Regions from separate parts of the Pseudoalteromonas sp. SG44-17 genome, predicted to be linked through region 2. Evidence: predicted binding sites of a transcription regulator. Region 2 holds the regulator's gene; each other region holds the start of a gene.
The links. The regulator sigma-54, encoded in region 2, starts transcription at its own class of promoters, with help from an activator protein. The targets are predictions, from matches to a motif close to GTTGGCACGNNNNTNGNNT.
Positions count from the first base shown of each region.

Region 1: the regulator sigma-54 is predicted to act here: its motif matches at 1,047-1,065, upstream of H5182_RS11145 (PA2169 family four-helix-bundle protein).
Region 3: the regulator sigma-54 is predicted to act here: its motif matches at 772-790, upstream of H5182_RS05950 (EF-hand domain-containing protein).
Region 4: the regulator sigma-54 is predicted to act here: its motif matches at 1,309-1,327, upstream of H5182_RS08650 (PAS domain-containing sensor histidine kinase).

Region 1 is NZ_JACJEV010000013.1:27,441-29,613, reverse strand. It holds gene H5182_RS11150 (biopolymer transporter ExbD) at 1-339, opposite strand, end outside; gene H5182_RS11145 (PA2169 family four-helix-bundle protein) at 555-998, opposite strand; gene H5182_RS11140 (LysR family transcriptional regulator) at 1,166-2,104, opposite strand; gene aceK (bifunctional isocitrate dehydrogenase kinase/phosphatase) at 2,120-2,173, opposite strand, start outside.
Region 2 is NZ_JACJEV010000051.1:3,259-5,431, reverse strand. It holds gene lptB (LPS export ABC transporter ATP-binding protein) at 1-231, shown strand, start outside; gene H5182_RS20835 (RNA polymerase factor sigma-54) at 298-1,794, shown strand; gene hpf (ribosome hibernation promoting factor) at 1,823-2,110, shown strand; gene ptsN (PTS IIA-like nitrogen regulatory protein PtsN) at 2,115-2,173, shown strand, end outside.
Region 3 is NZ_JACJEV010000005.1:130,778-132,950, reverse strand. It holds gene H5182_RS05955 (HAMP domain-containing sensor histidine kinase) at 1-508, opposite strand, end outside; gene H5182_RS05950 (EF-hand domain-containing protein) at 825-1,052, shown strand; gene H5182_RS05945 (hypothetical protein) at 1,075-1,302, shown strand; gene H5182_RS05940 (EF-hand domain-containing protein) at 1,413-1,649, shown strand; gene H5182_RS05935 (EF-hand domain-containing protein) at 1,662-1,898, shown strand; gene H5182_RS05930 (amidohydrolase) at 2,019-2,173, shown strand, end outside.
Region 4 is NZ_JACJEV010000009.1:38,706-40,878, reverse strand. It holds gene H5182_RS08655 (sigma-54 dependent transcriptional regulator) at 1-165, opposite strand, end outside; gene H5182_RS08650 (PAS domain-containing sensor histidine kinase) at 162-1,274, opposite strand; gene H5182_RS08645 (DNA-3-methyladenine glycosylase I) at 1,415-2,002, shown strand.

The sequences.
Region 1 (2,173 bases), on a different contig from region 2:
TGTCATTAAAGTTTGATGCGTACTGTTTTCGTCTGCAGCTATTTGTACTGTGGCGATATTATACTTCGCAGCAAACATCGCAAGGTTAGTGGCAACTTGGTTTAAGTCAATTAATCGCCCCGCAAAATACACCGCATTGCTTTGGTCAATACTAAAATGAGCACTTTTAGTTTGTTTATCAATACTGGGTTTATCTACAGGACGTTGCAGCTCTATTGCCACAGGTTTTACAAATGAAGTTGTAACAATAAAAAATATTAAAAGTATAAATACAATATCAAGCATCGGCGTCATATCAACGTCAGCGTTTTGTGGGTTTACATGTTGTTTATTTCTCATAATGGAACCTTGTTATTTTTGATAAAATGCTGCGGCGCCACAGCGGGATAGTAGGTACCTATTAATAAGCCTAGACGATTAAAATCATGCTGTGGTTAAATAAATATGCTATTTTTATTAATTATTTGCATTGTTTTGTTATAAAAATCATTTAACTATAATTATGAGCATAAAAAAGCCCAGCGCGTGGCTGGGCTCTCATTTAAGCATTGTGGTTAATGCTTCTGCATACGGCTCATCTCCGTATGACAGCTTTGCATGGTCAGTAATACTTTAGCGAGGGCGGCTTCACAATCGTGCGGTTGTGGTTTTTTCATGGCAGCTTTAATTTCTTCAAGTGTTTTATCTTCCACTTCTTCAAGCTCTTTGACATAAATTTGGTCGTTGTTGGCACTAAATTTTGTGATCAGTGCGGTATATGCTCGGCGAGCTTCAACAGCAAAAGACGAACCATCTTCTCGTTCACCTTGCTGATTAATAGCGTAAGGCTGTAAGTTTTCAACGCTGACTTTACGTGCGTCTATCATACGCTGAAATAGCGCACCAATGGCTGGATCTTGTACTTTTTCCTGCGCCTTTTCATAAAAGTCGATGCCGCTGTTCATTACTTGGATAATGTCAGTGATATGATTTACTTCGTTTCCTTGCTGGGCATTCATAATATTGACCTCTTTAAGTTAAATGAATATTAAAGTTCAAGTAACTTAAAGCAATTGCCATTCCATTTTTAAATTATTTTAACATCATGATTATTAATACTTTTAAATTGATGTTTGCTTACTTGAAAATACCAGTAAGCAAATTTTACAGGGCTTTTGTAAGAGCGTTACTTTAATTCATCTGCAACTTCGGCTACTTTTTGGCGTAACCAAATATGACTGGCATCTCTGTGAAGTAATGGGCTCCAAATCATATCTAACTCAAATGGTGGTATAGGGAAGGGAGGCTCCAGAATTTGCAAACCGGGATCATCTAAATAAATATTAGCGGCTTTTGAAGGGAGTGTCGCAATCAGGTTCTTCTCTTTCGCTAGATGTATTGCAACGTGGTAATTACGGGTGAATGTGGCAATATTTCGGTGTTTACCAAAGTGGGCGAGCGCTTCATCAACCCAGCCAAGTTTTTGTACGTCTTTAGGATCCATACCAACCCCGACACCAAAACCTGTTTTACTTACCCAAATATGCCGAGCTTTTAAATAACTATCGAGGCTAAAATTTTCAATGATCGGGTTGTCAGCTTTTACTAAACAACAAAAGCTATCTTTCCAAATACGTTTGTGATGAAACGACTGCGGTAGGTTTTCGAAACGATTTATTGCCATATCAACTTTACCGTTTTCTACATCATGAAAAGTAACATCACTTGGAGTGAGAATATCGAGTGTGGTATCCGGCGCTTCATCGTGTAATTTACTCAGTAGCTTAGGTGCTAAGGTGCTGGCAGCATAGTCACTGGCCATAATCCTAAATACCCGTTTGCTTTGGCTGGCCTCAAATTCACGGTTTGGTGCAAGCGTTTCTTCTAATGTCATTAAGATGCCACGGATCACCGGCTGCAATTCAATAGCTCGTTCAGTGGGCACCATACCATCACTGGTGCGTACTAAGATCGGATCGTTAAACAGGTTACGTAAACGTTTTAAACCATTACTCATTGCCGGCTGTGTAATGCTAAGCTGGTTTGCGGCGCGAGTAACATTACATTCGCGTAATAAGGTGTCGAGATAAACGAGTAAGTTTAAATCTATTTTACTGATATTCATTGTGTGTCCTTTCGTCTACCATTGATGGATAAAACGCTGCGCTGCTGGATAAGGGTAGATATGGCTAAC
Region 2 (2,173 bases):
GCTGGCGTTGATCCTATTTCAGTGTTAGATATAAAGAAGATTATTGAACACCTTAAAAACCGTGGTATTGGCGTACTTATTACCGACCACAATGTACGAGAAACCCTTGATGTTTGTGAAAAAGCCTACATAGTTTCTCATGGGGAGTTAATTGCATCAGGTACCCCTGAGCATGTACTTGCCGACCAAACAGTCCGCGATGTTTACCTGGGCGAGCAATTTAGGCTATAAAGCCACGCTCGGCTAAGTATCTGCTAGACTTAACGATGATAACAATAAAAGGATTGTTAGAGATACATGAGGCAATCACTCCAGCTGCGCATGGGCCAGCAACTTACAATGACACCACAGCTGCAACAAGCAATTCGCTTATTGCAACTCAGTACATTGGATCTCCAGCAAGAAATTCAAGAAGCACTCGACAGCAATCCATTGTTAGAGCTAGAAGAGCATGAATATTCAGACGACACGGCTGGTAAAAACGAACAAAAACAAGACAACGATGACTTAACCGTTAGTGCATCAGCAGACGACAAGCCCAGCGAATATGAACAAGAAAGTAGCGAAGCATTAAGCAAAGAGACTTTAAGTGACGAAATGGCTATGGACGTCACCTGGGACGAATACATGAGTGCTGCGCCAAATACGTCATCCGGCCCAATGCCTGAAGATGAGTCAATTTATCAAGGTGCTTCAACTGAAACCCTGCACGAATATCTGATGTGGCAATTACAGCTCACACCTTTTAGTCCAACCGATGAAGCCATTGCCATTGCGATTGTTGAAGCTGTTGACGATTCAGGTATTTTAACCTTGAGCTGCGAAGACATCGCAGAGAGCTTAAATCAAGGTAATAACGAAGAAGAAATCGAACTCGACGAAGTGCAAGCAGTGTTAAAACGCATTCAGTTATTTGACCCTGTTGGTATTGCTGCGCGCAGCCTACAAGAATGTTTATGTATTCAATTAAATCAATTTGATCCTGCAACTCCTTGGATTAGCGAGACTAAAATGATTTTAACTGATCATATCGATTTATTAGCTAGTCGTGACTATCGCACTTTGATGAAAAAGACTAAGCTTAAAGAAGATGAGCTGAAAGAAGTAATGACACTGATCCACAGCCTTAACCCAAAGCCTGCGGATACTATAGTACGCGAAGAGTCAGAGTATGTTATACCTGATGTTTCGGTGAAAAAAATTAAAGGTCGCTGGGTGGTTGAACTTAATCCAGACAGCATGCCAAAAATTAGAGTGAACAGCCAATATGCGGCAATGTCACGCTCAGTAAAATCAAGCACTGACAGCCAATTTATACGCTCGCATTTGCAAGAAGCTAAATGGTTTATTAAAAGCCTAGAAAGTCGTAACGAGACGTTACTCAAAGTAACTAACTGCATTGTAAAACAACAGCAGGGATTCTTTGAGCATGGCCCTGAAGCAATGCGACCTATGGTACTAAACGACGTTGCTGAAATGGTTGAGATGCACGAATCAACAATCTCTCGCGTAACGACACAAAAGTACATGCATACCCCCCGTGGTATTTTTGAGTTAAAGTATTTTTTCTCAAGTCATGTAAGCACTGAGAACGGCGGCGAATGCTCTTCGACAGCTATTCGAGCATTGATCAGAAAATTGATCAGTGCAGAAAACTCAGCGAAACCATTGAGTGATAGTAAGATTGCAGATATATTGGCAGAGCAAGGTATCAAAGTAGCTAGACGGACTATTGCAAAATACCGCGAGTCGCTGGCTATTCCACCGTCAAATCAACGTAAAAGTTTGATTTAAGGCGTAAAATCACAAGAGGAAAATGCTTATGCAACTAAATTTAACTGGTCGTCACGTAGAAATTACTGATTCATTAAGAGACTATGTAAACAATAAGTTTGCCAAGCTTGAAAGGCATTTTGATCATATCAATAATGTCCATGTTATTCTTGATGTAGAAAAACTAAGCCAAAAAGCAGAGGCCACATTACATGTCAGTGGCGCTGAATTATTTGCCTCGACTGAGCACCAAGACATGTATGCAGCTATTGACGGACTAATCGATAAACTTGATCGTCAAGTAATTAAACACAAAGAGAAGCACGCTCGACACTAACACTATGAAATTAAGCTCACTTATTTGTCAGGACTGCAGTAAAGCTGCGGTCCTTTTTAATAG
Region 3 (2,173 bases), on a different contig from region 2:
TTATTTGCAGCTCATTTTGATCTCTTAGCCACACCGTTTGACGCGCAATTAATTCACTCACAGGAATAAACAATTGCGCATCTTGTTGTCCTTCAGTAACGAGTTGAGTATGCGCTAATTGCAATACCTGTGCGAGTTGCTGCCATTGCTTAATATACTCCCCCGTAGAACTTATAAAAGTTAGTTCATCAATGCTTTGTAGTGATGATTGCCACTTATCAACAATCAATTCATCGAGTGATTCGCTTTTCAGCACCCAGTTTTGTCGCGTTGCGCGCTCTAAGCTATTGAGGTCTTGCTTAAGATTATTAAATGACTTGGTAATTTGATAATTTTCACTGACGATTTGTTGAGTTACTGCTAGCTGTTTATTCAGCGCATTTAAAAATACAATCACTACCAGTGATAATGGCAGCAGCGATAACAAAGTACTAAACAAAAACTGGCCTATTAAATTGGGTCGCCAACTAAGTAATGCACTGTACTTTTTAGCGAATGAGGCCACTATCGCCACTCCTTTAGTTAAAAGTCTGATTATGGAAGGTGTTACTTATACACTAGCTGAATCAATAAGAATAATGAATAAGGCGAACTGTGTAGCGCTATATAAAGCGACTGACGCTAAATTGAAACAACTTAACCAACTGTTTTTTTTAAAACTTAATGAATACCCGTTAAAAGTTGTTGCAAAAAAGACACACTGCTCGGTCATTTTTTCCCACTTATTATAATGCCAAAAAATTAAACCACTGATATTTATACAATAAAAAAATTGGCATCGTTCTTGTAATATCCGTATCAACGACTGTTTATAAGGAAATAATATGAAAATATTAACACCGCTGTGCTTATGCATCAGCCTACTGCTTAGCTTTAACAGCTTTGCCATTGATGTCGAGGCCACCTTCGCAGAACTTGATAAAGACAGTAATGGCACATTGAGTGAAGCAGAAGCATCTGAAGATGCGGTATTACACGAAAGTTTTGAGCAAATTGACAAAGATCAAAATGGTCAAATTTCATTTGCTGAGTTTAAACAATTTTTGCAATAAATTTCCCAAAGGAAACACTGCTATGAAACAACTTATCACCGCTTTTTCACTGATGTTTTTAGTCATTAGCGCCACTGTTTTAGCATCACAATTAAACGTTAAGTTTGCGCAATTAGATACCGACTCTGACGGACAAATTTCATTGCTTGAAGCCAAGCAAAACAACACGCTATTAAAGCAGTTTACTGATCTTGATGATAATAACGACGAGCAATTATCTGAGCAAGAGTTCGCAAAGTTTAAATTTTAAAAGGCTTTAAAGTATTTGCCATAATCCCGGAGGGAATGTGTAAACGGATTTAATGTTGGGATTTAAATTATGGCAAATGCTTTATTCTTTTTATTGGTAGGATGTAAATAATGAAAAGCATATTAATAATATTAAGTGTGTCGCTAGCCACCAGTTTTAGCGCAATGGCACTGGATGTAAAACAACGTTTTGATCATTTAGATAGCAATAAAGATGGCTATTTAACGCATAATGAGCTTGAACCACAACCACAATTGTTGAGTAACTTTCAACGCTGGGACAAAAACCAAGACAATAAAATTTCCCTATCTGAATTTAAGCGTTTTTTAACTAATAACCTAGATTAACGAGTTTCCCCAATGAAATTTTGTACACAACTGGGACTAAGTTGGTTATTTGTCAGTAGCTGTTGCAGTTTTGCAACAACTGATAATATAGCAGAACAATTCAAAAACTTAGACCGCGATAACGACGGTTTTATCACGCGTTCAGAGTCAGCAAAAGATCCTGCCCTGTGGTCTCGCTTTAAAAACTATGACAGCGATAAAGATGGTAGATTATCACTGTCTGAATTTACTCTATATGCGAATAAATGAATAGCTAATTCATCAGCATAGTTGAAATGCACAACGATAAATAATTTATTATATTTAATTTGCAGACTCAGTATTCTCTGTTACTGTTTAACTAACAAAAGCAGAAAAAGAATTCTAACAATGAAATGCTTACTCGCCTGTTTAATCACTTTATCTTTACCTGTGCTAGCTGATACCACGGTGATCTACAATGCTAACGGTTACACTCCAACTTACAGTGGCCAATTACAGCAATTTTCTACACTGGTTATTAAAGATGGCAAAGTAGTAAAAGT
Region 4 (2,173 bases), on a different contig from region 2:
TTGCACATCGCTCACGACCAGCGAAAAGCTGTCTTTTTTAAGTAGCACCATAGCTTGCTCGGCACTGTCAGCCGCAACGCAATCTATTCCAGACATTTCAAGCGTATCAATCAAGGCTTCACGAAGCCCCGCATCATCTTCAACCACTAAAATCGTGTTGTTCATATTGCCTCCGCCGATGTTGACTTTGTACAAATAGGTAACAGTAAACTAAAGCAGGCTCCGCCTTGAGCATTGTTCGTTACTTCAACTCGTCCTTGGTGTGCATTCGCGACTGAACTAACCACAGCTAAGCCTAAACCTGTGCCTTGGCTTCGCGTAGTAAAAAATGGTTCAAATAATTTATCAAGTAAGCTTAAATCGACCCCAGGGCCATTATCACTTACAGTAATACACACTAGCTCGGGGTCACTCGCATCCCGCTGCGCACTTAATTGAACGAGTGCATTACTGCCAATGACTTGAATACTATTGTGAATAAGGTTTTGAATGGCACTGGCAAGCGCAGTTTTATTGCCCATTATCTCGATATCAGGCTCAGGTAAACTGACCTGAAGTTCACTATTATTAAGTGCGACCATAGCATCAGCGCCAGTTTTCACTTCAGTTAATAATTGCTGCATGGAAACATGTTCAACAACTTGCTGATCGCCACTTTTAGCGAACAACAACATATCGTTTACTTGGGTCTCGAGATCTTTTAAACGCGACATTAACTTAGTATGAAAATTGCCTCGCGAGCTTTCGGGTAACCGCTTTGAACCTAAATTAGCGGCATACAAAATCGCAGCAGACAGTGGTGTTCGCACTTGATGTGCCAAAGATGCCACCATTTTACCCAGTGCACTTAAACGCTGCATATGTGCAACGCGTGTTTGTAAACGACGCGTTTCTGTTAAGTCAGTCATTAAGATTAATTGCCCTGGCTCTGGCGCTAATGCCGTTATTTCTAACTTAATTAAGCGACCATCTTTGAGCGATACTTCATGACCATCATCTTGTTGGGGCCGAAACGAGCGCTGGATCACACTGAACCACTTTTCACCTTCGAGTGGCTCCCCCAGCATGTCTGTTGCAATTTGATTAGCTTTAGCGATCAAACCGCGACCATCAAGCACCACAACACCCGCAGGCATTGTATCTACTAAATGACTTAACCAACTGGCTTGCTGGCGTAATTCACTTAACTCACCAATGTACTCTTCTTGCAGTAAGCATGGGTTATACTGGGTCGCTGTGATAAATTGTGGTTTTAAGACATTAGCTAAGGCCATAATGCATTCTCGTTTACAGGATCTAACTAGCTAAATGCACAAATTGTACCAACAATTATATTGTTTAATTTCATTTGCTTAGCGTATAAATAACGCGACAAAAAAATGACAAACTAAAATAAGCAAAGCAAGGAGACACTATGAATTCAACAAATTTATGTCGCTGCCCTTGGCTCGATGCCAGTAAAGATGACTATGTTGACTATCACGACAACGAATGGGGTGTGCCTGTTTATGATGATCAAATCTTGTTTGAGTTTATTACTCTGGAATCAGCACAAGCAGGATTAAGTTGGTATACGATTTTAAAGAAACGTGATGGCTATCGTCGTGCATTTTTGGATTTTGACGTGGAAAAAGTCGCACAAATGAACGAGCACGATATCGAACGATTAGTGCTTGATGAAACAATTATCCGTAATCGTTTAAAAATTGTAGCAACTATAAATAACGCCAAACGTTTTATTGAAATTCAGCAAGAGTTTGGCAGCTTCAGTAACTATCAATGGCAGTTTGTAGGTGGTAAGCCGTTAGTGAATGAGTTAGATAAACTTAGTGACTACCCTGCAATTACTGAGGCCTCAACTGCATTTGCAAAAGATTTAAAAAAACGGGGGTTTAAGTTTTTAGGCCCAACCACAGTGTACGCCCATATGCAGGCCTGTGGTATGGTGAATGATCATAGTAATGATTGTTTTAGAAAAGCAGAGATTATTGAAAAATACTAGGTGTTAAGAGCTAGAAAAGTGACTAGGCGCTAGGATCCTAAAATCTAGCTTCTGGGAATTAATGGCTGAAGCCATTTCCTACAAATGCTTAACCCACATATAAGCAGGCTTCAGCCGCGAAAGATTTATATATATTTTTATCTGCTCATTTGCTCTCATTCACTTCTCTTT